One region of the Streptomyces umbrinus genome, then DNA from elsewhere that is predicted to be linked to it. Evidence: riboswitches for the same ligand, from Rfam matches in the RefSeq annotation. Region 1 holds a riboswitch; the other holds the start of a gene.

The links. A riboswitch is a leader RNA that binds a small molecule or an ion and turns the genes downstream of it on or off. The one in region 1 is predicted to bind ZMP and ZTP.
Region 2: another riboswitch for ZMP and ZTP. It lies ahead of QF035_RS07075 (bifunctional 5,10-methylenetetrahydrofolate dehydrogenase/5,10-methenyltetrahydrofolate cyclohydrolase); the one in region 1 lies ahead of QF035_RS21020 (glycine hydroxymethyltransferase).

The regions. Positions count from the first base shown of each region.
Region 1 covers NZ_JAUSZI010000002.1:4,805,978-4,821,167, forward strand. The annotation lists gene QF035_RS20965 (decaprenyl-phosphate phosphoribosyltransferase) at 1-543, opposite strand, end outside; gene QF035_RS20970 (phosphatase PAP2 family protein) at 536-1,057, opposite strand; gene QF035_RS20975 (FAD-binding oxidoreductase) at 1,190-2,545, shown strand; gene QF035_RS20980 (decaprenylphospho-beta-D-erythro-pentofuranosid-2-ulose 2-reductase) at 2,613-3,368, shown strand; gene QF035_RS20985 (hypothetical protein) at 3,468-4,673, opposite strand; gene QF035_RS20990 (2'-5' RNA ligase family protein) at 4,773-5,351, opposite strand; gene trpS (tryptophan--tRNA ligase) at 5,532-6,545, opposite strand; gene QF035_RS21000 (RNA polymerase sigma factor) at 6,646-7,338, shown strand; gene QF035_RS21005 (hypothetical protein) at 7,325-8,281, shown strand; gene QF035_RS21010 (hypothetical protein) at 8,486-9,244, shown strand; gene QF035_RS21015 (hypothetical protein) at 9,688-10,323, shown strand; gene QF035_RS21020 (glycine hydroxymethyltransferase) at 10,491-11,936, opposite strand; ZMP/ZTP riboswitch at 11,969-12,055, opposite strand; gene rocD (ornithine--oxo-acid transaminase) at 12,256-13,461, shown strand; gene QF035_RS21030 (glutathionylspermidine synthase family protein) at 13,504-14,688, opposite strand; gene QF035_RS21035 (hypothetical protein) at 14,740-15,093, opposite strand.
Region 2 covers NZ_JAUSZI010000002.1:1,407,766-1,422,955, reverse strand. The annotation lists gene QF035_RS07110 (glycosyltransferase) at 19-1,254, opposite strand; gene QF035_RS07105 (sigma-70 family RNA polymerase sigma factor) at 1,337-2,221, opposite strand; gene QF035_RS07100 (SDR family oxidoreductase) at 2,327-3,199, shown strand; gene QF035_RS07095 (hypothetical protein) at 3,156-3,503, opposite strand; gene ctaD (aa3-type cytochrome oxidase subunit I) at 3,509-5,191, opposite strand; gene QF035_RS07085 (RNA polymerase sigma factor) at 5,298-5,861, shown strand; gene QF035_RS07080 (CU044_5270 family protein) at 5,854-6,891, shown strand; gene QF035_RS07075 (bifunctional 5,10-methylenetetrahydrofolate dehydrogenase/5,10-methenyltetrahydrofolate cyclohydrolase) at 6,892-7,740, opposite strand; ZMP/ZTP riboswitch at 7,761-7,847, opposite strand; gene QF035_RS07070 (hypothetical protein) at 7,999-8,853, opposite strand; gene QF035_RS07065 (MarR family winged helix-turn-helix transcriptional regulator) at 8,931-9,473, shown strand; gene QF035_RS07060 (nuclear transport factor 2 family protein) at 9,495-9,869, opposite strand; gene QF035_RS07055 (hypothetical protein) at 10,057-10,353, shown strand; gene QF035_RS07050 (hypothetical protein) at 10,524-10,751, shown strand; gene QF035_RS07045 (hypothetical protein) at 11,046-12,275, opposite strand; gene QF035_RS07040 (polyprenyl synthetase family protein) at 12,407-13,483, opposite strand; gene QF035_RS07035 (tetratricopeptide repeat protein) at 13,480-14,730, opposite strand.

The DNA of each region.
Region 1 (15,190 bases):
CAGCGGAATACCGAGCGCGAGGCCCCCGATCATGGCCCGCATCAGGAACCCGGTGGTCACGACGACGAGGTCGATCACGAGGACGTGCTTGAGGCTGACGCAGTACGCGAACTGCATGCCCAGGTAGGCGGTCAGCAGGGCCGAGGTGAGCGGGGAGCACAGGAAAGCGGCCACCGTCGGGGCGACGACGGCGAGCGCGATCCCTACGGAGTAGGCGACCGGTACGGGCACCTGTCCGGCGGCGACCGGCCGGTGGCGCTTGACCGGGTGGGCGCGGTCGGCGTCGGCGTCCCGGGCGTCGTTGACCAGGTAGACGCCGGCGGCGGAGGCCGTGAACAGCACGAAGACCAGCGCGATCTGGGTGAGCGCGTGGCGTGAGAAGAGCTCGCCGGCCGCGGCCGGGGCGGCGACCACGAGGACGTTCTTGACCCACTGTTTCGGACGGGCGGTCCTGATCAGTCCTCTTAGGAGGCTGCTTTTCTCCCGGGCGGACTGTTTCTCGTGCTTCTTGTGCGTGCTCTCCAGAAGGACCGTTTCAGCCATGGTCACGGCCTCCTGTCATCCAGCGGGCCCCGAGCCGGGCCGTGATCGCGCCGAGCGCCGCGCCCGCGGCCACGTCGGAGGGGTAGTGGACGCCGACGACGAGCCGCGAGAGGCACATCGCGGCGGCCAGCGGGGGCACCACGTGGGCGCCGAGCGCTCCGAAGGCCACGGCGGCGGCCGCCGCGGAGGTGGCGTGCGAGCTGGGGAAGGAGTGCCGGCCCGCGGTGCGGACCAGCGGTTCGACGTGTCCTGGGCGTGGGCGGCGTACGAGCCGTTTCACACCCATGCTGGCCAGGTGCGCGCCCGCGGTCAGGGCCGTGCCGCGCAGCCAGGCGCCGCGCCGCTCCCGGTCGACGGCCGCTCCGGCGAGGCCCGCCGCGAGCCACAGCGCGCCGTGCTCGCCGGCCAGGGACAGGGCCCGCGCGGCGGCGGCGACGCTCGGGGCGGCACCGCGGGCGTGGAGGGCCGTGAGGATCCGGTGGTCCAGGTCGGGGACGTCGTCGTGGTGGTCCATGTGGACTCACTGTTCACGTCAACACCGCTGGAACTCCGGCAATATTGAGCGACATCCCATTAATCACCCATTTCGGGGAGAGTAAGGATGTTAGGGAACTAGCGGTCACTTTCGGGCGATACGGTCGCGTGCATGCCTGCCGACACGGTTTCCGTCACGGGGTGGGGCCGCACCGCCCCCACCACCGCCCGTCTGATCCGCCCTCGTTCGTACGAGGAGGCCGCGGCGGCCGTCCGGGAGTGCGGGGCCCGCGGAGGCATCCCACGGGGCCTGGGACGGGCGTACGGGGACGCGGCGCAGAACGCGGGCGGGGCCGTGTTCGACATGACGGGCCTGGACCGCGTCCACGCGATCGACGCCGACGGCGGGACGGTGCTGTGCGACGCGGGCGTCTCGTTACACCGCCTCATGGAAGTCCTGCTGCCACTGGGCTGGTTCGTGCCGGTGACGCCCGGGACCCGCTATGTGACGGTCGGCGGGGCGATCGGCGCGGACATCCACGGCAAGAACCACCATGTGTCCGGCTCCTTCGCCCGCCATGTGCTCTCCTTCGAACTGCTGACCGCGGACGGCGAGATCCGTACGGTGAGCCGCGGCACGCCCCTCTTCGACGCCACGGCGGGCGGGATGGGCCTGACCGGTGTCATCCTCACGGCCACCGTCCGGCTGCAGCCCGTGGCGACCTCGTTGATGTCGGTCGACACGGAACGCGCCACGGACCTGGACGACTTGATGGCCCGCCTGACGGCCACCGACCACCGCTACCGCTACTCGGTCGCCTGGATCGATCTGCTGGCCCGCGGCGCGTCCATGGGGCGTTCGGTGCTGACCCGGGGCGATCACGCCCCCCTGGAGGTGCTGGCGGACCGCACGCGCGCGCGTAGAGCCCCTCTGGAGTTCCGTCCCGGCAGCCTGCCCGCCGCCCCCGCCTGGCTGCCCGAGGGACTGCTCGGCCGGACGACGGTCGGTCTCTTCAACGAGCTCTGGTACCGGAAAGCGCCCCGCGAGCGCAGCGGCGAACTGCAGCGGATCTCCACCTTCTTCCACCCCCTCGACGGCGTGCCGCACTGGAACCGCGTCTACGGGCGCGGCGGTTTCGTGCAGTACCAGTTCGTCGTCGGATACGGCCAGGAGGACGCCCTGCGCCGGATCGTGCACCGCATCTCACAGCGCCGCTGCCCCTCCTTCCTCGCCGTCCTGAAGCGCTTCGGGGAGGGCGATCCGGGCTGGCTGTCCTTCCCGATGTCCGGCTGGACCCTCGCGCTGGACATCCCCGCGAACCTGCCGGGGCTCGACGGCTTCCTGGACGAGCTGGACGAGGAGGTGACCGCGGCCGCCGGGCGTGTCTACCTCGCCAAGGACTCCCGGCTGCGGCCCGAGCTGCTCTCGGAGATGTATCCGCGGCTGGGCGATTTCCGGGCGCTGCGCGAGGAGTTGGACCCGCGTTCCGTCTTCACCTCGGACCTGTCCCGGCGCCTCGGGCTCTGAGGCGATCCGCTCGGTGAGTTCGGTTTTCCCACTCTCTCTGAATCTCTCTCCATAGGAGTTCGGTTTCATGAAGGACGCCTTCGGTGCCCCCCAGTCCATGCTCGTTCTCGGCGGCACGTCCGAGATCGCACTGGCCACCGCGCGGCGGCTGATCGCCCGCCGTACCCGCACGGTGTGGCTCGCCGGCCGCCCCTCGCCCGCCCTGGAGACGGCCGCCGCCGACCTGCGCGTCCTCGGCGCGGACGTCCGTACGGTCGCCTTCGACGCGCTCGACCCCGACGCCCACGAGATCACCCTCGGCAAGGTCTTCGCCGAGGGCGACATCGATCTCGTACTGCTCGCGTTCGGTGTCCTGGGCGACCAGTCGCGCGACGAGAACGAGCCCGGCTCGGCGGTCCGGGTCGCGCAGACCAACTACACGGGCGCGGTGTCGTCGGGGCTGGTGTGCGCGCGGGCCCTCCAGGCCCAGGGACACGGCTCCCTGGTGGTGCTCTCCTCGGTGGCCGGTGAGCGCGCCCGCCGCGCCAACTTCATCTACGGCTCCAGCAAGGCGGGCCTCGACGCCTTCGCCCAGGGCCTGGGCGACGCCCTGCACGGCACGGGCGTCCACGTGATGGTCGTACGCCCCGGCTTCGTCCGCACCAGGATGACGACGGGCCTGCCGGAGGCCCCCCTCGCGACGACCCCCGAGGCGGTCGCCACGGCCATCGAGACAGGCCTGCGCCGACGCTCCGAGACGGTGTGGGTACCGGGGGCACTGCGGCTGGTCATGACGGCCCTGAGGCACGTACCGAGGTCGGTGTTCCGCCGCCTGCCGATCTAGGGGGCGATGCCCCCTAGGGGCGCGGGGAACTGCGCGACAAGCCCCCACCGGCCCGCACTCTGAACACTGCCCCGCCCCCGCCCCGCTCCCCGCGGAGCGCTACCGCTTGAGCGACACGATCACGGACTTGCTCATCGGATTCCCGCTCTGATTGACCTGGACGTGCCCCACCCCAAGAACCCGATCGGTGCCCGGCACCAATTCCACCGCCGACAACCACAACGACTGCCGGGAAGTCGCCCGCACACCACCCTCGCTGGGCAACCGCGGCCGCTTGATCTTCGTACAGGCACCGCCGCTGTCGACGTACCGGTTGCCGTCCAGGAACAGCCCACGCGTGCCGTCGACCGCCATGGGGACGCGTCCGGCGCAGTCCCCCTCTGCGTCGGGCGCCTTGGCCCAGCCGGAGCCGTCCCAGCGGAGCCGTACGGGCTCCTCCTGGGGTTCGTCCTCCACCTCGCCGTGGTTGAAGCTGTGCGTGCCGTACGCGCGGACGTCGTCGGCCGCGAGAGCGAGGACGTCGTCGATCGAGGCGCCGGGCTCGGGCGGCACCGGCTCGGGGAAGCGGTAGGCGGGCGTCTCCGTCAGCTGCCAGGAGGAGCCGTCCCAGTGCACGGCCGCGGGCTGTGTGAACTCTCCGCCGTCGCTGCCGTCACCCGTTTCGCGGTAGCCGACGGCCCACAGGTCGTCGGCCGCGACGCCGTCGAGCGAGACGACGGTGGCGGGCAGGGTCGAAGTGCTCCACCGGGTGCCGTCCCAGTGGTGGATCCGCGACTCGCCGCTCAGGGCCCATACGTCGTCGGCCGCGAACGCCTTCATGTCGACGAGCCGGCCGCCGTCGCCCGGCAGCTCCGGGAGCGCGGTCCAGCGCGTGCCGTCCCAGCGGACCGTCCGTGGCCCTGCCAGGGTCGGCAGCGAGGCCGTCAGCAGGAACCCGTCCGTACCCAGAAAGTCGAAGCGGGCCTCGTGGACGGCGGAGCCGAGCGCGGCGGGCATCGGCTGCCGCTGCCGGCGCGTGCCGTCGTGGTGGAGCAGAAAACCGTCGTCGGGTGACGGATTCTCACTGTCCGTGGCGGTGACGGTGCCCGCTGCCCAGACGTCGTCGTCGGCCGTCGCGATCACGTCCGACAGCTCGCTCTCGTCGTCGAGGATCTCGTCGTAGGCCCAGGTCGGCCCGGCCGTCCTACCGGCCGACGGTGACGATGACGAGGGCTGCTTCGCCTTGCCGTCGTCGCCGTCGGCCTCCGTACCGCATCCGGCCAGCGCGAGGCCCAGCACGGCGAGGCCCGTCACGATCCTGCGCATGATCCCCCTGATCGTCCGATTCCCCGCCCGCCCGGCCCGTGGACCGTCCGGTCCGCGGGCTGTCCAGTCGGTGGGCCGTCCACTCGGCGGGCTGTTCGCTCAGCGGGCCGGGAGCGGGCCCCGCTCCGCGCGGGCGGCCTGCGGCGGTACGACAGCGCCCCCGAAGACGTAGTCACGCAGCCTGCGCCACACGCCGTCGGCCCCCTGCTCGTAGAGCGCGAAGCCGGTGCAGGGCCAGTCGGCCGCGTACTCCGCAAGCTCCTCGAACGCCCGGTCCATCGCCTCGTCGTCGATGCCGTGCGCCACCGTGACATGCGGGTGGTACGGGAACTGCAGCTCGCGCGCCACGGGCCCGGACGCGTCCCTGACCTGCTTCTGCAGCCAGGTGCAGGCCTCGGCCCCCTCGACGACCTGCACGAACACGACGGGCGACAGCGGACGGAAGGTCCCCGTGCCCGACAGACGCATCAGGAAGGGGCGGCCGGCGGCCGCGACCTCGACGAGATGCGCCTCGATCGCGGGGAGCGCCGACTCGTCGACCTCCGTCGGCGGCAGCAGTGTGACGTGCGTGGGGATGCCGGAAGCCGCGGGGTCGCCGAAGCCCGCGCGCCGCTCCTGGAGCAGGCTGCCGTGTGGCTCCGGGACCGCGATCGACACACCGATCGTTACGGTCCCCACGTCGTCTCCTGTCGTTGTGTTGATGTTCCGTCGTGTTTATGTACTTCTCGGGCAGGGGTTGCTGCCGGTTCGGCTATCGACTGTACGGCCGTACGGCCCCGTTCCGGTTGTCGTACCGGTGTTGCCCTGGTCTCGTACTGGCTGTTGTCCCGGTTTTCGGCCCCGGTGTCGTCCTGGCGGTCAGTGCTTCGCCGGCAGGAAACCCACTCTGTCGTACGTCTGGGAGAGAGTCTCCGCGGCGACGGCGCGGGCCTTCTCGGCCCCCTTGGCCAGGATCGAGTCGAGCGTCTCCGGGTCGTCCAGATACTGCTGGGTACGCTCCCGGAACGGCGTCACGAAGTCGACCATGACCTCGGCGAGGTCAGTCTTCAGCGCACCGTAGCCCTTGCCGACGTACTTCTGCTCCAGTTCCGCGATACCGGTCCCGGTGAGGGTGGAGTAGATGGTCAGCAGGTTGCTGACGCCGGGCTTGTTCTCGACGTCGTACCTGATCACCGTGTCCGTGTCGGTGACCGCGCTCTTGACCTTCTTGGCGGTGACCTTCGGCTCGTCGAGAAGGTTGATGAGGCCCTTCGGAGTCGACGCCGACTTGCTCATCTTGATCGCCGGGTCCTGGAGATCGAAGATCTTCGCCGTCTCCTTGAGGATGTACGGCTTCGGAACGGTGAACGTCTGCCCGAAGCGGCCGTTGAAGCGCTCGGCGAGGTCGCGCGTCAGCTCGATGTGCTGGCGTTGGTCCTCACCCACCGGAACCTCGTTGGCCTGGTACAGCAGGATGTCCGCGACCTGCAGGATCGGGTACGTGAAGAGGCCGACCGAGGCGCGCTCGGCACCCTGCTTGGCGGACTTGTCCTTGAACTGGGTCATGCGGGAGGCCTCGCCGAAGCCGGTGAGGCAGTTCATGACCCAGGCGAGCTGTGCGTGCTCGGGGACATGGCTCTGGACGAAGAGCGTGCAGCGCTCCGGGTCGAGACCGGCGGCCAGCAGCTGGGCGGTGGCGAGCCGGGTGTTGGCGCGGAGGTCCGCGGGGTCCTGCGGAATGGTGATCGCGTGCAGGTCGACGACCATGTAGAACGCGTCGTGGGACTCCTGCAGGGCCACCCACTGGCGGACGGCGCCGAGGTAGTTGCCGAGGTGGAACGAGCCTGCGGTGGGCTGGATTCCAGAAAGCACACGGGGACGATCAGAGGCCATGCTCACCATTCTCTCAGGTGTCAGGGGCCGTTCCGGAACTGGTCGGAAACAGATGTGACACGGGTGGGAACCGATCTGCCTCCGGCGGTGTAACAAGAGCGTGAGGACGCGGGAGGGGGGCCGCATCGTCGATGAGGCCGCGGTGATCGCACGCGTGCGCGCCGGAGAGCCGGAGGCGTATGCGGAGCTGGTGCGTGCCCATACGGGCCTCGCGCTCAGGGCGGCCGCGGCACTGGGGGCGGGTGCGGACGCGGAGGACGTGGTGCAGCAGGCCTTCTTCAAGGCCTACTGCTCCTTGGGGCGCTTTCGGGACGGCGCGGCGTTCAAGCCATGGCTGCTCTCGATCGTCGCCAATGAGACGAGGAACACAGTGCGGACGGCGGTGCGCCAGCGGACGCTGGCCGGCCGTGAGGCGGCCCTCGTGGAGGCCGAGCCGCTGATACCGGAATCGGCGGATCCGGCGGCCGCGGCCCTGGAGGTCGAGCGCCGGACGGCCCTGCTGACCGCCCTGGAGGGACTGGGCGAGGACCACCGCCTGGTCGTCACCTACCGCTATCTGCTGGAGATGGACGAGTCGGAGACCGCCCAGGCCCTGGGCTGGCCGCGGGGGACGGTGAAATCCCGGCTCAGCCGCGCCCTGCGGAAGCTCGGCAGACTGCTGCCGGAGTTCGAACCGCGGGAGGGTTCGGCGGGCTCGGGGGGTTCGGGGGGTTCGGAGTGCCGGGACGGCCGGGACGGCCGGGACGGCCTGAGAGGTCGGAAGGCGCGGGGAGGAGGTGATGAGCGTGAGTGACTCGGACGAGTCGTACGAGGTGGGAGGCCCGGGGTCGTCCTTCGGTGACCGGGGCCGGCGTGAGAGCCGGCACGGGGGCGGGGACGGGCGCGGGCATGCGCCTGGACCTGGACCTGGGCAGGGGGATGGGCACGGGCCGGGTGTCTCCCGGTTGCCCGAGGAGCTGCGGGCGCTGGGGCGGTCGCTGGACCGGCCCGGCGCGGCGGGCGGTGAGTCGATGGTCGAGCGGGTGCTGGAGCAGATACTCGCCGAGCACGTACCGGTCCCGGTGGCCGAGCCCCCGGGCCTCGCGGAGCGGCTGAGGGCGGTGCGCCGCTGGGCCCGGGCGCGTCGGCGCGCGCTGGCCGCGGGGCTGTGCGGTCTGCTGACGGTCCTCGTGCTCACGCCTCCGGTGCGCGCCGCGGTCGTCGAGTGGTTCGACTTCGGCGGGGTGGAGGTGCGGTACGACCCGTCGGCGACGCCTTCGCACGGGGCCCAGGTGCCCGGCTGCGGCGGCCCGTCCCTCACCCTCGCCGAGGCCGAGCGGCGGGCGGGCTTCGCGCCCCTCACGCCCCCTGCCCTGGGGACCCCGGAGGCGGTGACGGTGACCCGCGAGCCGAAGGGGCGGTTCCTGATCACCCTGTGCTGGCGCGAGCAGGGGCGCACGGTCCGGCTGGACGAGTATCCGGCGGTGCTGAGTCCCGGCTTCACCAAGTTCGTGCGGAAGCAGCCGGAGTATGTGCCGCTCGGCAAGGACGCGGACTTCGTCGAGCGTACGGCGCTGTGGTTCCCCGACCCTCATCTCCTGCGCCTCTGGCTGATGGACGGGAACGGGGAGTTCACCCACTCCACCCGGACCGCGGGACCCACGCTGCTGTGGGTGCACGGGGGCGACCTGACGCTCCGGCTGGAGGGTGTGGCTTCGAGGGCGCGAGCGGTGGAGATCGCGAAGTCGCTGGGCTAGCGGGCCTGTTGACGAGGGCGGGGCTGGGCTGGGCGATGTGGGGCGGGGCCCAGCCGGACCGGGGCGGGGCGGCGGCCTGGCGCGGCGCTGATTTCTCGAAATTTTGGTCGGCGCCGAGTGGGAACCCCGGTGGGTCGAGCGGTGTACCAGAAGTGACACGCGGGTGCGGGCGGACCGCACCGGGGCCGATTGGGGGGTGTCGCGATGCGCAGGGTTCGTGCACGGGTGACGGGGAGCCGGGGTTGGGCGGCGGTCTCGGGCTGGGCGATGGCTCTCGGACTGGTGGTGCTGTGCGCGCCCACGGCGACAGCCGGCGGTCCGACGAGTGTGCTGGTGGTCTCGCCGGAGAGCGGCCAGAGCGCAGCGCTCTACAACTCGAAGGAGGACTACGGGGAGTTGGAGCGCCTCCTCGGACAGCCGGGCAGCGGCACCCGCGAGGAGCCGCCCGGTCTGGGCGTGGGCAGCGGTCGGCAGATCAATGTCACCTGGATGATCCATGACGTCTCGCCCTGGCGGGTCGACCGCGTCTATCTGGAGACACCACGCACCAAGGACGTCTGGATACACACGGCGGCCGACGTTCCGAAGTCCATGAACGGCTACTGGCACAAGGCCGAGCAACCGACGGCAGTGCGCGCGCTGTTGAAGAAGCTCGGCGTGATGGGTGAGTCGTCGTCCGGCGCGGGCGCAATCTATCCGGCGCCCTGGGAGACGGCGGAGGGTGCCGCTGCCGGGTCCGCACCCGAGGCCGGGTCCACGGAGCAGTCCGGAACGTCTGCGGCCGCCGCAGCAGCGGACGATGACACCGACTGGTGGTGGGCGATTCCTGGGCTGGTTACGGGGGCCGTGCTGGCCCTGGGGCTGCGGCCGTTCGTCGGGCGGTTGCCGGGAGTGCGGGAGTTGGGCCGTCGGCGGGTTCGGGTGCGGGAGGCGGGTCCTCGGCAGGAGCTGAGGGATGTCTGAAAGGGGCTTCTGCGAAGGGCTTTGAGAAGGGCGTCCGAGAGGGGCTTCCGGATGGGGTGTCTGAGGGGGCCTGCCGGAGGAGGGGCCTTGTGAGGAGGGGGAGTTGTGGTGGGCAGGGCTTATGAGGGGGAAGCCGTGAGGCTGGGCTCATGAAGGTGGGGGTCGGGCGCGTGGGGGTGGCCCTCGGTTTGCGGCACCGAAGAACGGGGGCGGCCCGTGGCCGGCGGATCGAGGGAACGGAGGTCCGGGGCATGCTGCTCCCGGGGCTGCGGATCTGGGGCCTACGGATCTGGGGCCTACGGCCCCGGGGAACGAGTGCCCAGGGCTTGGGTGCGGCCCGTCGCCTTCAGGTCTGGCGGGTAGAAGCGAGTCCGAGCGGGCGGGTAGGAGAGAGCCCGGGTGGGTGGCTCGGCGGCGGGGCGCCTGGCGGAATCGTGTGCGTCATGGCCGCGCTCGTCGTTGTGGGTCTCCCCGGGCTCGGGGCGCCTCGGGCGTATGCGGCGGTGCCGTCCGCGGCCCCAGCGTCGGCATCGGCATCGGCGCCGGATCCCGACGTTCCCAACCTGGCAGTGGTCGTGGCGGGTGACGGCAGCGGGCGGACGACGAGCGTGCGCTCCGGGGATCCGTACTTCGCGCGGCTCTGGCGACTGTTGGGGCCGTCGGCCACGGACACGGAGAAGGTTCCGCAGGACTGGCTGGAGGGCGACTTCCCCGCCGTGCGGGCCACCGTGATCTGGGGGACGACCGGCGTGGGCGGCTGGCCCGAGACGGACAGTGCGCCCGGGGGCGACATCTACATGGGGCGCCAGGACCAGTTGTTCCTCGCGGGCGACGGCACACCCTGGATACGGAGTGACCCGGCGGTCGACGTGAACGACGACGACATCCGCTGGCATCGGGCACCGCGGTCGGTCTACGACCAGTTGGAGGGAAAGGAGTTGTTCGGTCCGGGGCGCGCGGCGGGCGGTGCGGTCGATCCCCCGGGCAGCCCGGGATGGGGCGATAGCCGGACTCGCGGCGGGCCTCGCCCTCGGCTCCGGCGGCACCCTGCTGATACGCCGCGCGGCGGCCGGGCGTGAGCCTGGGCCGCCGCGGGAGTCACGACAGGAGTTGATCGACTTGTGAGCCGACTTGTGAATCGACCTACGAATCCGCTGGTTCGGCTGGTGAGGCGGTTCCGGCCGAGACCGGAGGTCGGTTCTCGGTCTCGGCGCCCGCGCCTACGCCCGCGGTCTCGGCTGAAGCCTCAGCCGAGGTCGATCTCCGGGTAGAGCGGGAAGCCGGTCAGGAGGTCGGTCGCCCGGTGGGAGATCTCGTCGGCGATCTTCGGGTCCAGGATGTGCTGGGCCTTGGAAGGGGCGCCCTTGGCGGTGGTGCCGGGCTCCGTGGTGGCGAGGACGCGGTCGATGAGGCCGGCGATCTCGTCCATCTCGGTGGCGCCGAGGCCACGGGTGGTCAGCGCGGGGGTGCCGATACGGATGCCGGAGGTGTACCAGGCGCCGTTCGGGTCGGCGGGGATGGCGTTGCGGTTGGTGACGATGCCCGAGTCCAGCAGGGCGGACTCGGCCTGGCGGCCGGTGAGGCCGTAGGAGGAGGCGACGTCGATGAGGTTGAGGTGGTTGTCGGTGCCTCCGGTGACCAGCGTGGCGCCGCGTCGCATCAGGCCCTCGGCGAGAGCGCGGGCGTTGTCGACGACAGCCTGGGCGTAGTCGCGGAACTCGGGGCGGCGGGCCTCGGCGAGTGCGACCGCCTTGGCGGCCATCACGTGCGGGAGGGGGCCGCCGAGGACCATCGGGCAGCCGCGGTCGACCTGGTCGGCGAGGGAGGAGTCGCACAGGACCATGCCGCCGCGCGGGCCGCGCAGCGACTTGTGGGTGGTCGTGGTGACGATCTGGGCGTGCGGCACCGGGTCGAAGTCGCCGGTGAGGACCTTGCCGGCGACGAGGCCCGCGAAGTGCGCCATGTCGACCATCAGCGTGGCGCCGACCTCGTCGGCGATCTCCCGCATGATCCGGAAGTTCACGAGACGGGGGTAGGCGGAGTAGCCGGCAACGATGATGAGGGGCTTGAACTCACGGGCGGAGGTGCGCAGGGCCTCGTAGTCGATGAGGCCGGTGGCGGGGTCGGTGCCGTAGGAGCGCTGGTCGAACATCTTGCCGGAGATGTTCGGGCGGAAGCCGTGGGTGAGGTGGCCGCCGGCGTCCAGGGACATGCCGAGCATGCGCTGGTTGCCGAAGGCCTGGCGCAGTTCGGCCCAGTCGGCGTCGGAGAGGTCGTTGACGTTGCGGACGCCGGCCTTCTGGAGGGCGGGGGCCTCGACGCGGGCGGCGAGGACGGCCCAGAAGGCGACGAGGTTGGCGTCGATGCCGGAGTGCGGCTGGGCGTAGGCGTGCTCGGCGCCGAAGAGTTCGCGGGCGTGCTCGGCGGCGAGGGCTTCGACGGTGTCCACGTTGCGGCAGCCGGCGTAGAAGCGGCGGCCGACGGTGCCTTCGGCGTACTTGTCGCTGAACCAGTTGCCCATCGCAAGGAGGGTGGCCGGGGAGGCGTAGTTCTCGGAGGCGATCAGCTTGAGCATCTCGCGCTGGTCGGCGATTTCCTGCCCGATGGCGTCGGCGACGCGGGGCTCGACGGCGCGGATCACTTCGAGGGCGCTGCGGAAGGCGGTGGATTCGTTGGAAAGGGGCTCTGGCATGACGGCCTCCGGACGTGGGCGTTCGGCGTTCACGGTTCGGCCCAGGCGCACGGCACACGGTTCATGGGCCGCTCCCCGATGGTCGGTCCCATCCCAGCGCGCCAGTCACGGCCCGTGGATCAGCGTACCGGGCGCGCCGGTACGCCGGCCACGCGGCGGTAGCCGCATGATCGATACCGCCCCGTCCACCATGCGAGCGACGATAGGAAAGGGGCCACACGCACTCGGACGTCCGGAAGGGAGCCGGGCCGGGACCCGGGAACAGCAGCGGGAAAAGTAGCAGGTCACGAGCCCTCGTGCGGCCGGAAACGGAGACCCCGTGAGCACCACCGAAGAACTGATCGCCTCGGCCGAAGCGCACAGCGCGCCCACCTATCACCCGCTTCCGGTCGTCGTGGCGACGGCGGACGGGGCCTGGATGACGGATGTCGAGGGGCGCCGTTATCTGGATCTGCTGGCGGGGTATTCGGCGCTGAATTTCGGTCATGGCAACCGGCGGCTGATCGAGGCGGCGAAGGCGCAGTTGGAGCGGGTGACGTTGACGTCGCGGGCGTTCCATCACGACCGGTTCGCCGAGTTCTGCGCGCGGCTGGCCGAGTTGTGCGGCATGGAGATGGTGCTGCCGATGAACACGGGCGCGGAGGCGGTCGAGTCGGCCGTGAAGACCGCCCGAAAGTGGGGGTACCGGGTCAAGGGCGTGCCCGAGGGGATGGCGAAGGTCGTCGTGGCGGGCAACAACTTCCACGGGCGTACGACGACGATCATCAGCTTCTCCACGGATTCCGAGGCGCGGGCGGACTTCGGTCCGTACACACCGGGCTTCGAGATCGTGCCGTACGGGGATCTGACGGCGATGCGCGCGGCGGTCACGGAGAACACGGTGGCCGTGCTGCTGGAGCCCATTCAGGGCGAGGCGGGGGTGCTGGTGCCGCCGGCCGGTTATCTCGCGGGCGTACGGGAGCTGACGCGGGAGCGGAACGTGCTGTTCGTGGCCGACGAGATCCAGTCGGGCCTCGGGCGGACGGGGCGGACCTTCGCGTGTGAGCACGAGGGGGTCGTGCCGGACATGTATGTGCTGGGCAAGGCGCTCGGGGGCGGGGTCGTGCCGGTGTCGGCGGTGGTGTCGTCGAGCGAGGTGCTCGGGGTGTTCCGGCCGGGTGAACACGGGTCGACGTTCGGCGGGAATCCGCTGGCCTGTGCGGTGGCGCTGGAGGTGATCGCGATGCTGCGATCGGGCGAGTACCAGCGGCGGGCCACCGAGCTGGGCGAGCATCTGCGCCGGGAGCTGGGGCAGTTGACCGGTTCGGGCCTGATCACTCAGGTGCGGGGGCGCGGGCTCTGGGCGGGGATCGACATCGACCCGGTGTACGGGACGGGCCGGGAGATCTCCGAGAAGCTGATGGACCGGGGTGTCCTGGTCAAGGACACCCATGGGTCCACGGTCCGGATCGCGCCGCCGCTGGTGATCAGTAAGGAGGACCTTGACTGGGGGCTCGCTCAGCTGCGGGGCGTACTGGGGGTGTGATCGTCCTCGCCGGGCCCGAGGGCGCCCGGCCCGACGCGGGGATCACAGGATCACGTGTGGCAGGAAGCGGGCGTACTCGTCCGTGATGAGGCCGGAGGACTCGCGGATGCCGAGGCCCGCCGACTCGTTCTCGACGACCCAGGCTCCGAGGACGACGCGGTTGCCGTCGAAGGACGGGAGGGGCGCCAACTCCTGGTAGCAGCAGGGTTCTTCGTGGACGACGGGAGCGGAGCCCGGTTCGTGGACCGTGACTCCGGCGCCCTCGCGACCGAGCAGGGGCTTGGCCACGTATCCGCGGGTGATGGCCAGTTCGCGTGGGCCGTCGAGGAAGGCCGGAAGGAGGTTGGGGTGGTCCGGGTACAGCTCCCAGAGGATCGCGAGGAGGGCCTTGTTGCTGAGCAGCATCTTCCAGGCCGGCTCGACCCACATCGTGGTCCCCGTGCCGCCGCCGTTGTCGAGGGTGGCGAGGACGTGCGGGGCGAAGCGGTCGGTGGTGAGCCATTCCCACGGATAGAGCTTGAAGCAACTGCGGATGAAGCGGAGTTGCTTGTCGACGAAGCGGCCGGAGAGGCGGTCCCAGCCGATCTCCTCCATGGCGATCCAGGAGGTGTCGAGGCCGGCCTGTTCGGCGGTCTCCTTCAGATAGGCGACGGTCATCAGGTCCTCGCCGAGCTCGTCGGCGGCGGAGTGCGCGAAGTAGAGGGGGCTGCCCGGCGGGAGGAGGGCGGACTGTTTCTTCCAGGCGTCGACGAGGCGTTCGTGGAGGGAGTTCCACTGGTCGGCGCCGGGGAAGCGTTCCTCCATCCAGAACCACTGGGGGCTGGCGGCCTCGACGAGTGAGGTCGGGGTGTCGGCGTTGTACTCCAGGAGCTTCGCCGGGCCGGTGCCGTCGTGGCGGAGGTCGAAACGGCCGTACAGGGACGGGAGTTCGGCGCGGCGGTGCCAGGCCTCGGCGACTGCCTCGGTCACTCGCTGGTCGGTGATGCCGAGGTCGGCGAAGCGGTTCTCGGTGACGATGTGTTCGGCGGCCGCCAGGCACATCGTGTGGAGTTCCTCGACGGCCTCCTCCAGGGCCTCGACCTCGGGGAGGGAGAAGACGTAGTACGCGGACTCGTCCCAGTACGGGCGCAGGGAGTCGTCCGGGTAGCGCGTGAGGGGGTAGATGAGGCCCTGTTCCTCGACGGTCTGCTGCCAGCCGGGGCGGGGGGTCGTGGTGCGGCGTTCCATGACGGCGGTCCGGTTCCTCGGAGTTGCTGGGTTCTCCCGACTTCCCCGGGGTCAGCCGCCGCCGCTGCCCGAGCCGGAGCAGCCGAAGCCGTCCCGGTCCACGGCCTCGCTGCGGCTGAAGGTGCCGTAGTCGGCGTAACCGGCGCTGACGTCGGCGTCGTAGTACCAGGCGGCGTCGACCGCGCCGGTCCGGCCGCCGCCGCGGTTCTTGCCCGACGAGGTGGAGGTGGAGCCCGACTTGCAGTTCTTGTCGGCGACGATCTTGTAGCCGTCGTACTCGTAGCTGTCGCGGTCCACGCAGCGACGGTCCGGGTCGGAACCGCACGAGGTGAGGGCCGCGGCGAGGACGCCCATCCCGCCGAGTACGACCGTGCTCGAACGCAGTTTCCTGCGCTGGTCCGCCATGTTCTCTCCCCCGTTGGGCCCGTCCGGCGGGCTCGTCCATGGCCGGCTCGCTCGTCCGGCCCCGGACAGGTTAAAGATCAGGTGAGCGGGTTGTACA
Region 2 (15,190 bases), 3.4 Mb from region 1:
CCGGCGGCTCACGGTGCTTCAGTTTCCCGCGGCCAGCCGGTCCACGGCGGCGAGGACGGGGCCCACCCCGTCCTCGTCCCGGAGCCGGCCGGCCAGCGCCTTCGCGCGGCGGGCGTACACGGGCTCGGTGACGGCACGCGCCACGGCACCGCCGAGCGCCTCGGCATCGAGCCTGCGCAGCGGAACGGCCTCCGGAGCCACCCCGAGCGCGACGAGCCGGGCGGCCCAGAACGCCTCGTCGAACTGGATCGGTACGGGCACGGCCGGCACCCCGGCCCGCAGCGCGGCCGCGGTCGTGCCCGCACCCGCGTGGTGGATCACCGCGGCCATCCTCGGGAACAGCGCCGAGTGCGGGACCTCGTCCACGGTGAACATGTCGTCCCCGCCGGCCTCCAGCCCGGCCCAGCCCCGCTGCACGACACCACGCACCCCGGCCGCCCGCAGGGCTCGTACGACCTCCTCGCTCAACCGCTCGGGATTCGGCACGGTCGCGCTGCCGAGACCGAAGTAGACCGGAGGGGTCCCGGCGTCCAGGAAGTCCCGCAGTCCGTCCGGGAGTTGGACTTCGCGGTCGTGAGGCCACCAGTACCCGGCGATGCCCAGACCGGGCCGCCAGTCAAGCGGCCGGGGCACCACCAGCGGGCTGAAGCCGTGCTGGACCGGCCAGTTCTGCCGCTCACGGGCACGCCGGGCGGCACGCGAACCGAGCGGCGGCAGCCCGAGCCGGGCCCGCAGCGACCGAGTGGTGTCAGCGAAGATGCGCTCGACGGCGACATTGACGGCCCGCCCCGCGAGCCGGTTCCCGGCCGGACCAAGGGAGCGGGTGCCGATCACCGGAGGAGCGAACTCCCCCGTGGGCGCCAGGGGTTGGAGATAGACGCCCATGCTCGGCAGCGCGTGCCCCTCGGCGATGGCGTGACCGAGAGGCCCCAGCGAACTCGACAACAGCAGCACATCGGCGGCCTCGGCGGCGGCCACCAGATCGTCGGCCATCCGCCCCACCAACGACCTGGCCATCTCGACGACCCGGGCCAGCTTCCCGATCCCGGTGACGCTGCGATGCAGCGCGAGCCCGCGTACGGACTCCAGTTCGGCCCGCGGATCCACGGGCAGTGGATGAAAGCCCACCCCGGCGGCTGCCACCAGCGGTTCGAAGCACGCGTGCGTCACCACGGTGACCTCGTGCCCGCCCCGTGCCAGCCCGTGCCCAAGTCCTGTGTACGGCGCGGCGTCGCCCCGCGACCCCGCCGTCATGATCGCTACTCGCACGACGGTCAGTATGGCGGCGCGTGCCGTACGGGTCATAGGGTCCGCACGCCGACGCGCCGTACCGCCGTCAGCCGTCGAGCACCGCGAGCTCCAGTTCGTCGAGGCGGTCGGGGTCCGCCACGACATCGATCCCGGTGATCAGGTCGTCCGTGATCGTGAAGGCGAGCACCAGGAAGAGCCGCCCGTGCGGAGCCATCGCGAGTCCGACCGAACCGTTCACCAGCGCGGGACCGGTGAACCGGGCCCGGCCCGTGGCGGCCATCGCGCCCTTGGCGACCGGGTGCGCACCGTTCACCACGACGGGCTCGGGCGTCGGGACGACCGACCTGTCGGCGTGCAGCACCACGTCCGGATGGAGCAGGGCGACCAGGGCGTCGAAGTTCCCGCCGCGGGTGGCGGCCAGGAAGGCGTCCACGACACGGCGCCGACGGGCCAGATCGGCCTCGGGCAGCGGTGAGGCACCCTTGACCCGGCGCCTGGCACGGCTCGCGAGCTGTCTCACGGCGGCCGGAGAACGCTCCAGCATCGGGCCGATCTCGTCGAAGGGCACGGCGAACATGTCGTGCAGGACGAAGGAGAGGCGCTCGGCAGGGGACAGCGTGTCCAGCACGACCAGCAGGGCCACCCCGACCGAGTCGGCCAGCAGAGCCTCCTCCTCGGGATCGCGCCCATCGTCCTGACCACGCGCCGGAACGGTCACCTGCGCTTCGAGCGACTCCTCACGCCGGTGCTCCCTCGAGCGCAGCATGTTGAGGCACACCCGCGCCACCACGGTCGTCAGCCACCCGCCGATGTTCTCCACGCCGTCGGTGTCGGCGCGCCCCACCCGCAGCCAGGCGTCCTGAAGAGCGTCGTCGGCCTCACTCGCGGAACCGAGCATCCGGTACGCCATCGCGTGCAGACGGGGCCGGTGTTCCTCGAAACCCTCGGTCAGCCAGTCGAGCTCGCTCACGTGTCACATTCCTTCGTCGGCCGGGGTCATGGCAGTAGATCCACGAAAACCCAGCCGAAGGTACCGGGAGCCGGACTCCCGGGCCGAGCGATTTACGGAGGAACCATGACGACTCCCATCCTGGTCACCGGCGGTACGGGCACCCTGGGCAGCCACGTCGTCCCCCTTCTGCGGGAGGCCGGCCACGACGTGCGGGTCCTCAGCAGGCACGGCCGCGCAACCGGTGACGGCGTCGAGCACGTGACCGCCGACCTGCTCAAGGGTGAGGGCATCGAGGCCGCGCTGGCCGGAGTCGAGACCGTTCTCCACCTCGCGGGCGGCCCCAAGGGCGACGACGAGGCGACCCGCAACCTCGTGCGGGCCGCATCGCGCGCAGGAGTACGGCACCTGGTGTACATCTCTGTCACCGGCGCGGACGCGGTCCCGCTGGGCTACTTCCGGGCCAAGCTGGGCGCCGAGCGTGCCGTGGCCGACTCCGGCCTGCCGTGGACGACACTGCGGGCCGCCCAGTTCCATGACCTGGTCCTGAAGATGGCGCAAGGGATGACGAAGCTGCCCGTGATCCCGGTCCCGGGCGGACTCCGCTTCCAGCCGGTCGACTCCCGCGACGTGGCCGCCCGACTCGTGGAACTGACCCTCGGCAAGCCGGCCGGCCTGGTCCCCGACCTGACCGGCCCGACGGTCCACGCCCTGGCCGACCTGCTCACCACCTACCTGAAGGCCCACGGCAAGCGCCGCCTCATGCTCCCAGTCCGCATGCCAGGAAAGGCAGGCCGCGCCTACCGCGCAGGCAACAACCTCTCCCTCACGGACACGACGATCGGCAAGCGAACCTGGGAGGACTTCCTGGCGGAGAGGAGCGCCCTTCAGGGGCGCGGGGAACTGCGCGACCAGCCACTGACGGCCCGCAGCCATCGAACAACAGGCTTGGTTGTCATTGCCGGGCGAGCGACACAATCAGGACGCCGGCCCCGCTGATGAGCGCCATCCCGAACAGCCACACCGAGAGCACCCGTCGACGCAACACCCGATACGCCTCCTCATACTCACCCCGCAACTCAGCACCCCGCTGAACCGTCCGCTGCCACGAAACCCCCGCCAGCGCCACGTACACCTCCGCGAACCGCTCCTCGACCTCGACCCGCTGACTGTCGGTGAGCCACCCGAACTGCCGGCTGAAACGGCCCGCTTCGGCCCGCCCTTCACCCAGGGTCGCCTCGATCAGCAGATGACCCTCCAACTCGTTGATCAACACCCCCGCATCGACCGGCCGTTCGTCCATCGCCGTCACCGCAGAACCCTCTCCGGCACAGGCAACTGCCCGGCCACGGCACTGATTTCGGGATGGTGCAGGTCGAACGCCGGGGATTCGGAACGGATCCGCGGCAGGACGACGAAGTTGTGCCGCGGCGGAGGACAGGAGGTCGCCCACTCCAGCGAACGGCCGTAACCCCACGGGTCGTCGACCTCGACCTTCTCGCCGTACTTCGCCGTCTTCCACACGTTGTAGAAGAACGGCAGCAGGGACAGCCCGAGGACGAAGGAGAAGATGCTGGACACCGTGTTCAGGACCGTCAGTCCTTCCACGGCCAGATAGTCGGGAATCCGGCGCTGCATACCGTTCGTGCCCAGCCAGTGCTGGACGAGGAAGGTGCCGTGGAAGCCGATGAACAGCGTCCAGAAGGTGATCTTGCCGAGGCGTTCGTCGAGCATCTTGCCGGTGAACTTCGGCCACCAGAAGTGGAAGCCGGAGAACATCGCGAACACGACCGTGCCGAACACCACGTAGTGGAAGTGCGCCACCACGAAGTAGCTGTCGGAGACGTGGAAGTCCATCGGCGGCGAGGCCAGGATGACACCGGTCAGACCACCGAAGGTGAAGGTGATCAGGAAGCCCGTCGCCCACAGCATCGGGGTCTCGAAGGACAACGATCCCTTCCACATCGTGCCGATCCAGTTGAAGAACTTCACACCCGTTGGCACGGCGATGAGGAACGTCATGAAGGAGAAGAACGGCAGCAGCACACCGCCGGTGACGTACATGTGGTGGGCCCACACCGTCACCGACAGGCCGGCGATGGCGATGGTCGCGCCGATCAATCCCATGTAGCCGAACATCGGCTTGCGGGAGAAGACCGGGATGACCTCACTGATGATGCCGAAGAACGGCAGCGCGATGATGTACACCTCTGGATGCCCGAAGAACCAGAACAGGTGCTGCCACAGCAACGCTCCGCCGTTGGCGGCATCGAAGATGTGTGCGCCGAATTTCCGATCCGCCTCCAGCGCGAACAGCGCGGCGGCCAGGACGGGGAAGGCGAGCAGCACGAGGACCGCGGTGAGCAGCACGTTCCACACGAAGATCGGCATGCGGAACATGGTCATGCCCGGGGCGCGCATGCAGATGATGGTGGTGATGAAGTTGACCGCGCCCAGGATGGTGCCGAAGCCGGAGAACGCCAGACCCATGATCCACATGTCGGCGCCGATGCCCGGCGAGCGGACCGCGTCGGAGAGCGGGCTGTAGGCGAACCAGCCGAAGTCGGCCGCCCCCTGCGGGGTGAGGAACCCGCCGACCGCGATCAGCGAGCCGAACAGGTACAGCCAGTAGGCGAACATGTTCAGCCGGGGGAACGCCACGTCGGGCGCGCCGATCTGCAGCGGCATGATCCAGTTGGTGAAACCGGCGAACAGCGGCGTCGCGAACATCAGCAGCATGATCGTGCCGTGCATCGTGAACGCCTGGTTGAACTGCTCGTTCGACATGATCTGCGTGCCGGGACGGGCCAGTTCGGCGCGCATGAACAGCGCCATCACGCCGCCGATGCAGAAGAACGCGAACGAGGTGACCAGGTACAACGTACCGATCGTCTTGTGGTCAGTGGTGGTCAGCCAGCGGACGGCGGCGAGGCCCGGGCGACGGCCCGCACGCGGGGGCGCGAGCGCCGCGGTGACAGTGTTGCTCTCCATACCCCGCCTGTGTCCGAGGCCTGTCCCGGCGTCACACTTGAGCGGAGCGACAAGGATCACCGCATTCAGGTGTGACGATCGAGGGATTGCCGGACACCTACGGAACATGAGCAACGACGAGACCTTCGCCGCTGCCTATCGCGAGCACTACTGGGCGGTCAGCCGGTACGTTGCGCGGCGACTGGACGGCCGGACGAGCGAAGTCGAGGAAGTGGTGGCGGAGGTCTTCGCCGTCGCCTGGCGGCGCCGGTCCGACCTGCCCGCGTCCCCCCTTCCCTGGCTGTACGGCGTGGCACGCAACTGCCTGTCCAACGCGGTACGCGGCTACGGACGCCGCCGGCGACTCGTCGACAAGCTCGGTCACGACGAGACCGCGCACGGCCGGCAGATCGTGGACAGCCCCGACTCGGAGCAGCCCGGCGCCTGGGTGCACGACGCGCTGGCCCGCCTTGCCCCCGCCGATCAGGAGGTTCTGCGGCTCACCACCTGGGAGGAACTCGGCATCGACGAGGTCGCCGTGGCCCTCGGCTGCGGCAACAGGGCGGCGGCGATGCGGCTGCACCGCGCCCGCCGTCGGCTCAGAGCCGAGATCGACAGCATGCGGACCGCCGTGGCCGCCGGTCCCACGACGCCTCGCCGCGACACCCCGAAGGAGCAGCGCCATGGCTGACGAACTCGAACTGCTGCGCCGCGCCAACCCGGTGCCGTCCGGCGACCCCCGCTTCGGCGATGGACCGCTGGGCCACGAGGCCGAGCGCCGCCTCAGCCGGCTCATGGGACCGGCGGCCGACGAGAGCCCGGGGCCAGGGCGCTTCCGGCTCGGCCGCAACAGCCTCGGCCGGCTTCTGCGAGGCCCCCGCCCCCGCCGTACGCGTCTCGTGTGGGCCCTAGCGACGACCGCGGCCGTCGCCGTGACCTCCCTCACGATCCTCCTCGCGGGCCCGAGCACCACCCCCGCGGTGGCTGCGCCGCGCCCGCTGGTCGTCCGGGCCGACTCCACGCCGGTACCGCTGGACCGGCTGGCCGAGCGGGCCGACGGGGCGGCGGCGGACGGTTCGTCCGGTCTGCGCAAGGGCACGCATGTGCAGTCGTGGAGCATGGGCATGTCGGAGGACAAGCCTCCGATCACGCTCCCCGTGGAGCGCATCGTGCGCTGGAACGCGGACGACAGCCACACGGAACTGGTCGTCGCGACCGACCCGCGCCACCCGGGCCGGCCGGTGCTGTCCGACGCGGACGGCGATCCGGACCTCGTCGACGACGGTCACGTCATCAGCGATCAGACCTTTCCGCCGAGCTGGAGCGACGCCCCGCCCGAGTCGCCGCCCCCGCACGACGCCGAGCGGCTGCGCGCCTATCTGCAGGAGGCGCAGCACACCGACACCCCGCTGACCACGCGCGAACTGCTCGACGCCACACGGCTGTTGCTCGACACCTGGACCCTCGGCCCCCGTGAGGACGCGGCACTCGCCCGAGTCCTCGCGGACGCCGGCGGACTGCGGCCCGTCGGCCAGGTGACCGATCGCCTGGGCCGGAGCGGTCAGGCGTACGTGTACGACGCCACCGGGGCCCGGCAGATGCTGATCATGGATCCGGTCACCGGTGCCGTCCTCGGCCTGGAGAGCACCGCCACGGCCGCCGACCCCGAGTACGGACTCGAGGTGGGTGACGTCATGGACTACAGCGCGTGGATTCGCTGATCAGGCACCGGTCTGCCGCGTGGCCGCCTCGACGGTCTGGGCCAGCAGCGTGGCGATCGTCATCGGACCGACCCCGCCCGGCACGGGAGTGATCAGCGAGGCCTGCTCCCGTGCGCTGTCGAAGTCGACGTCGCCGATGTTGCCGGGGTTGTAGCCGGCGTCGACGACGACCGCGCCCGGCTTGATGTCCTCGCCGCGGATCAGCCGGGGCCGCCCCACCGCGGCCACCACGATGTCGGCCTCCCGCACGACCGACGACAGATCGGCCGTGCGCGAGTGGCAGTACGTCACCGTGGCGTCGCGGCCGAGCAGCAGCATCCCCACCGGCTTGCCGAGGATCGCGCTGCGACCGACCACGACGGCCCGCTTACCGGCCGGGTCGACGTCGTACTCGTCCAGAAGCCGCATGATCCCGCCGGGCGTGCACGACGCGAAGCCCGGCAGACCGAAGCTCATCGCCGAGAAGGACGCCAGTGTGACCCCGTCGACGTCCTTCTCCGGAGCGATCGCCTCGAACGCCGCGCGCTCGTCGATGTGATGACCCATCGGGTGCTGCAACAGGATGCCGTGCACGGTCGGGTCGGCGGACAACTCGGTGAGCGTGCCGATCAGCTCGGCCGTCGTGGTCCCGGCGGACAGAGCCACGTGCCGCGACTCGATACCCGTCTTGCGGGAACGGTTCTGCTTCATGCGTACGTACGTGACGGAGGCGGGGTCCTCACCCACCAGCACGGTGGCCAGACAGGGCGCCACCCCCGTGCGTTCGGTGAGGCTGGCCGCCCGCTTGGCCGTCTCGTCGGTGATCCGCCGGGCGAGACCGGTGCCGTCCATCAGCTGGGCCTGGGGCATGAGCCGCTCCTGAGCGTCGTAGAAGATGCCCAGGCGCGCGGCGAAGACGTGTGCGTCGGGCCGCTCCCCGGTGGTACTCCACCTCAGCGCCAGTCACGGCCTGCCATCACCCTACGCTCCGCTGGGGTGTGGTTCTCGTCTGCGGGCCGTCGGTGGCTGGTCGCGCCCACGCGGCGGAGCCGCAGATGTCACAGCCCCGCGCCCCTTGAGGGGCGCGCTGTACCGCAGCGGAATTGAACGGTTCTGCTCAGCCGAGGGTCAGGAATCCTCCTCCGGCCCGGACGTCGGGTCCACGCCTGCCAGGAACCCGGTCGCCTGCGCCTCGATGCGTACGGCGCCGATGGCCGCCGCCCAGCGCGCCACCTCGGTCGCGAGGGCCGCGGCTCCCGCCTCGTCGCCGTGGTCGCGGGCCAGAACGGCCAGGAGAAGCTGCTGGGAGAGGGTGCCGGGGACGTTCCCCGCCCGGGCGCCGAGAGCGGTCGCCCGGGTCCAGCGCTCGCGTGCCCGCGCGTGGTCGAGGTCGTCGTGGTCGTGGTCGCCGAGATGCCGCAGCGCCTCACGGGCGAGCAGGTCGTCGCCCGACTCCCCGGCGCTCAGGGCGAGTTCGTAGTGCGCGGGCGCCGCCTCACGCTCGGCGAAGAGGTTGTCGACGATCAGGCCGAGGTACATCCGCGCCCACCCCCGGCGCACATCGTCGGCCGCCCGCTCGCACAGCTCCTGCGCACGCCGCCGCAGCTCCGCCAGCTCGACGGGATCCTTGCCCGCGGGCCCGAACCGGAACGTGCCGTCACCGAGGAGCAGCCGGAAGTACGTGTGCCGCAGCCGTACGAAGTCCAGGTCCCAGATGCCGACCGGTGCGGTTGGTTCGGCCAACGCCCTGTCCGCGGCGGCGATCCGGGTGGCCGCGGTGTCCGTACCGCCGAACCAGTCGTGCTCAAGAGCGACCTCCGCCCCGGCCAGAGCGAGGGCCGCCCGGCCGCGGGGCTCGGCCGTTGCGGCCGCGTCGAGGAGAGCCAGAGCGCGCTGCCATCGTCCGGCCCGGGCAAGTTCACGCGCCGCGGCGACGACCTCGTCCACCGGAAGGACGGCTTGGGTCGTACTCGTCTTCGTCATGGCGAGGAAGGTAGTAATCAGAAAAACTATCCACAAGAAAACTATCGGGCGGTTGTCAGGACGTCAGGAGGAAAAAGGTGGGTGACTCGGTCGACCGGCACGTCGCGCTCTGGTCGAAGGAGCTCGGCTGGATGGACCCGGTCAAGGAGGCGATCTTCGCGCGGCTCGCGATCCTGGCGCGGCACGCGGCGCAGGCCCGCCGGGACACCCTGGACTCCGACGGGCTCAAGCACTGGCAGTTCAAGGTGCTGCTCACCCTGCGCAGGCTCGGCCCGCCCTACGAGACGAGCCCGTCACGGCTCGCCGATCTGCTCGGGCTGACCCGGGGCGCGCTGTCGGCACGGCTCGGCCCGCTGGAGGGCGCCGGCCTGATCACGCGTACGCACGACGCGGCCGACCGCCGCCGGGTCCACGTACGGCTCACCCCGGCGGGATACGACGCCTTCGAGCGGCACGCGGCCTCCGAAGAACATGGCGAGAACGCGCTGCTCTCAGTGCTGTCAGAAGGAGAGAAGCGGACACTCGCCGACCTGCTCCGGAAGCTGGTCGAGGCCGCAGAGGCCGCAGAGGCCGCCCCGGACGGGTCTGAGCCGAAAAGGTCCAGGTCACACGGGTCGTGATCCGGACCCTCGGCATACCCCTTACTGCTCTGTGTCGTCCCATGCCTGCAGCACCGTCTGGTCGACGATCTTCCCGTCGCGCAGCGACATCATCGAGTTCGCGAGCACCCTGGTGCCGTCCGCGTACTGACAGGACTCGGTGAAGGCGACCTGGTCGCCCTGGATCACACACTGTTCCAGCTTGTGTGTCATGTCGCGGCTGTAGACGTCGTCGAGCATCTCGCGGATCTGCTCGCGGCCGTGCATGACCTTGGGGTGGCTGGGCTGGGTGTTGCGGTCGACGACGCGCATCTCCGCTTCGTCCGCGTACAGCGACAGGAGCGCCGACGCGTCCTGGCCTTCGATGCCCCGGCGCAGGGCTTCGGTGTCGAAGCCGGAGCTTGTCGCAGTGCCCATGATGGACCTCCTTGTGGGACCACTCGCGAAGGCCGCGGCCCGGTATGGAGCGGGCCGTTGAGGGCCTCTCCCTCTGAGACTCCTCCGGCGCGGCGGCCACGGCAAGCGCAGGCGGACCGATGCGCCTGTCGGGTGGGGGGCCGTGCGCGGCCGTGTCCGTGCGCGGCCTGCCGACGTTGCTGAAGGCATGATCTCAACACGACGTATCGTCGCCGCCGTTGGCCTCGCCGTCGGCGTCACGGGCCTTGCCGTACCGTCCGCGACCGCTGCCACCACCCCGGAGACGGGGAAGGTGAACCCCATCGCGATGCTCGACTCGCTCGCCGTGAGCGACCTTCCCGCGGAGCACAAGGCCGAGATGCCGAGGGTCTCCGACCAGCTCGACAAGCTCAATGAGCTGAACGGCCTCTACCAGCTGGAGCAGCTCCACCAGGTGACCGACCTCGCGGCCCCCGCCATGGGACTGGTCGGGGCCTTCGAGTAGAGCCGTCGCGTACCGAACGGCCCGGTCCGTCGGCGTGTGCCTCGTGGGGAGGCCCACGCCGACGTCTTTCTGTACGGGTCAGGAGTGGGCCTTCACGTATGACTGGGCATCCGGGAGCCGGGCGGGCCGCCCCGGATGCGCGCGGGGGCGGTCCGGGTGAGGCTGAGGGCATGTCGGAACATCCCGTAGTGGTCGTGCACCCGCCGCAGGAGGAGGGCGGGCGACGTGTGACGGTCCACGGCGAGCCGATCGGCGTCGCCGTGAACCTCCTGGACGTCGTCGAGTTCCTGCGCCGCGCGGGCCTGGAGTTCGACGAGAACGAGGCCGCGGTGTCACCGCTCGTCGAGTGGCGTGGCGGAGGACCGTCCTACTGGGGCCCGGAGCCGCGCCGCCCCTGACGGCCGTGCGCAGGTCGGAGGGTGCGTGTAGGGGCCCACGTCCTTCCCCGGGAGTACCTGGTCCCCGGCGACTGCCGCCACGGGACCAGGGTGAATGCCTCCATGGGCACGATGTGCGGGGCCGCGGCGGCGCGGAGGCTGGTGGCATCAGGAATGAGGAGGCCGCCATGAACCGCCGGATCCGCATCCGTCCCACCCGCCGCACGACCACCGCGCGCGACACGACGATCGACCGCAGGACCCCCTCGGGCCGACTCCTTCCGTACTGACTGCCGTAGCGGCCCCCGGCGGACGTCAGCAGATGGTCTGGGTGCTGTTGACCAGGGTGTTGTTGCGGAACGTGGTGTTGTCACCGCAAGGGCTCTCCCGGATCGAGGAGTTGGTCACCCTGAGGTTCTGAACGGTGATGTCCGAGTTGTTCGGGAACTCCGAGCGGGCGGCCAGCCGGATCTCGCCGCCGCCCGTGACACTGCCGCTCTGGGCGGCGAGGTTCACGTTGTAGCAGTTCTCGATCAGGATCGCGTTGTTGCCGGTGTCGGAGATGGTCACGCGGTCGATGGTCGCGCCGCCGCTCTCGGAGACGCAGAAGACGCCCCGGCCGCCACCGCGCGCGACGACCTCGCCGACCCGTACGTTGGTCGGGTAACCGCTGCCGATCCGGCCGTTGCGGTTGGCCATGCGGAAGGCCGCGTAACCCGTACCGGCGCCCGCACCGTCCGCGTCGACCTTCGTGACCGTCGCGTTGACGGTCTGGTTCAGCAGGAGACCGGACTCGCCCACATTGCGCGCGGTGACCGTGCCGATGGTGATGCCGTCGACCCCGTACGTCTCCACGGCGTGGCTGCTCGCCCCGGAGACGTACACGTTGTCGATCCGGACGTTGCGCGTCCACTGGCTGGTGTCGCCGCGGTTGTCGATGCGTACGCCGAGACCGCGGGAGAGGCGCATGTCGATCTGGCCGAGCACGACGTTGGTGACGTTGCGCATGAAGATGCCGTACAGCGGGGTGCCCGTGAGGTTCAGATGCTGGACCTCGATGTCCCGGGCGCCGCGTGCGTAGACCGGGGCCTGGTCGCCGGAGCCCGAACCGGTGACAGCGATGGTGCCGCACACGTCGAGCACGGTGTAGCTCGGCAGGGAGACCCTGGAGCCGGCGCTGATGGCGCCCGAGCCGCGCACCACGACCCGTTCCTTCGAAGTGCGCCCCGCCATAAGGCTGTTGACGGCTGCCTGCATCGCGGCCCGCATGTCGGTACCGGTGTACGTGACACTGCTGCCGCGCCGGGCGGTCCAGGTGCCGCCGTTCAGTACCGCCTCCGCCTGGTACGAACCCTCGCCGCACGCTGCCGCCGCCTGTTGCGGGGCCGCGCTCGCGGGGGCCGTGAGCAGGGCTGCTCCTGTGAGCAGGGCGGTCGTGCACGCGACGGTGACGCCGGCCCGCCTCCCGCGGGCTCTGGCGGTTGTGGGGGGCTGGTCGGCGCTTGCGGTCTTGCGGGTGAGGTGAGGTGCGGCTCTGCGTCCCATCTCGACTTCTTCTCCTGTGTGGGGGTCCGCCGCCCGCGCGAATGCGTCGCAGCAAGCGTTTTCTATGGCGGGCGGTGAGTGTGGCAAGGGCTTTCTGCGGCGTCAAGAGGCCCGTGTGACAAAGGAGTTGGTCACATCTCGCGGCGTACGAGGAAAGCCAGCAGCGCACGCAGATCGTCCGCCGCGTGCGGAGCCGTGGGGAGGCCCTCGAGGCACGCGTGGACATGGGAGATGTGACGGTGGGCCTCCGCCAGCGCGGCGCTGCGGCCACCGGCCTCCTCGATCACGGCCGCGGCCCGGCGGGCGGCTGTCTCGTCGAGCTCTTCGGCGCTCTCCAGGAGGCGGGCCAGGGGGCGGACGGCGGTCGGGTTGTCGAGAGCCGCCAGGACCGGGAACGTCTTCTTGCGGCGACGCAGGTCCGCGTGGACCGGCTTGCCCGTGACGGCGGGGTCGCCCCAGATGCCCAGGAGGTCGTCGATCACCTGGAAGGCCACGCCGAGATGACGCCCGGCGCGGTCGAGCGCGGTGACCGTCGCCGCGGGGGCTCCGGCCAGTACGGCACCCAGGGCGGCGGCACAGCCCAGCAGCGCGCCGGTCTTGTGCTCGGCCATCGCCCGATACTCGTCGGGGCCCACCGCTTCCGGGCCCGTCCAGGGGCGTGACTCGAAGAGCAGGTCGTCGGCCTGACCGCTCACGAGATCGTTGAGCGCGGTGGACAGGTGACGGACGGCCGACGGGACGTGGCTGCCGGGCGCGGAGGCCAGGGTCTCCACGGCCAGGGCGAACAGGGCGTCCCCCGCGAGGACGGCAGGGCCCGTGCCGTACGCCTTCCAGACCGTGGGGCGGCCACGCCGGGTCGCGTCGCCGTCCATGATGTCGTCGTGGAGCAGTGAGAAGGTGTGCACCAGCTCCACCGCGACGGCCGCGCTCACTCCCGCGGCCGCGGCCGCCCCGGCCGCCTCCGCGCCCAGGACGGCAAGGGCCTGCCGCAGCCCCTTGCCGCCCGCCGCCGCGGCGGGTGCACCACCGGCCTCACACCAGCCGAAGGAGTACGCCGCCATCTCACCCACCCACGGGTGCAGCCGCCCGACCGCCTCGGCCAGCGCGGGGCGCACCAACGCCCGGCTGCGGTCGAGGAGTTGAACGGCCCGCTCGGCATCGGCCGTGGTCGAGACGGGCGGATACGGCGCGGAGGTCGTCATCGTCATCGCCGAACCTCCGTGCCTGCGAGGGTGGTTGCGGGGGTGCCGGCATCTGCGGCCTCAACCTCATCTGTTTCGGCGGCGGTGGAGGCCGGGCTGCAGGCAGTCGGCGTGGCGGCGGCCGGGGTCTCCGTGTCCACCGCTGACGGCCGGCCGGAGTCGGCGCCCGCGCCGGGCCCGGTACGGGGGCCCGCGTCCGGCACGGTGGCCGTCCGGACATCCGTATCCGCCACGATGCCGAACTCCGCCTGTGCGCGAGCCACCATCTGGCGGGCGTGCCGCAGGCCGATGCGTTCCAACACCTGTGCCAGATCGGCCAGTTCGGCGGCCGTGTCGTCCAGGTCGTGGCCCAGATGGGCGAGGGACTTGGCGAGGCCGAGCCGGGAGAGCGCCTCACCGCGGGGCTCGCTCATCGCGCGGAACTCCGCCAGCGCCTGGGAGTAGACGTCCCGGGCCTCCGCGTAACGCCCGGCCCGGTAAAGGACGTTGCCGCGCATCTTGTGGTTGTACGCCAGCGCGCTCGACAGGTTCATCTCCCGGCAGGTCACCTCGGCCTCGGCGAGCAGGCCGAGCGCGCGCTCGGCATCCCCGTCTCGGACGGACACGATGTCGGCCAGGCCGCGCAGCGCCCACGCGTGGCCGCGCCGGTCGTCGGCCCGCCCGGCGATCTCCGCGGCCTCCTCGAACATCGCGTACGCCGTGTCGTACGAGCCGGTGTTGCGGTGAATCTGCGCGATGCCCTCCAGGGCCCACACGGTGTGCCGCGCCTCGCCGCGCTTGCGTGCCTCGGCGAGGAGTTGCTCGTGCAGCGCGCCGACCGCCTCATAGTCGCCCTGGATCCGGCCCGTCTCCGCCATCCCGGCGAGCGAGTAGCCGCGTACGACGATGTCGCCGCCGCGCTCGCCGAACTCGGCCGCGAGCCCCAGCAGCCGCCAGGCGAGCGGGAACGCACCACGCTGGCGTGCCAGCGTGCCGCCGCTCCACAGGGCCCATGCCATCGCGGCGGTGTCCCCGGCCTCCCGTGCCGCGCGGTAACTCGCCTTCCACGCGCGGTCGGCGTCGCCGACCTGCCCGAGCCGACGGTGCGCCTCCGCGACCGCGAGGCCGGAGCGCGCCACCTCTCCCCGTGCTCCGGCGCGCTCGGCGGCGCGCAACTGCTCGGTGCCCGCGGCCAGTACGTCGACCAGGGAGGAGTTCACGGACAGGGTGGTGAGCGCACCTTGGTACTCGGGTGCGAATGCCTTGCCGTACATGCGTGCCTTTCGGTCTGCCGATGCTCGGACGGGCGGCGGCGGACCTGAGTTCGCATGCGTATACACGCTGTGTATACGCGATGTGTATAGTGTCCCGTTTTCCGCCCTGGGTCATGCGCCTTGGGTCGACGGGTCACTGGCGCCGCCGCGCCATCTCGTTGTCGATCAAGACGTCGGTGTCGGCGGCGGGGTTGCCTCTGCGGCGTAGATCACATTCGGGGCGGGGGAGCGGCCGTGGTGCGTCCGGGGCCGCGCACGGATTGTCGTGGTCGGCTCGGAGTGAACGGTTTCTTGGGAGCGATTCGACCGATTGATCCGAAGTGTGTTCTCCCGGTGTCGGCGGAGAGATTCCTGAAACGTCTTGCGGTTGCGGAGAGGTAAAATCCTGTCGGCGGTTCGGGGAGGGAGGGTGGGTAAAAGGGAAATCCCTGTGAATGAGCCGGAGCGACGTCCCGTGATG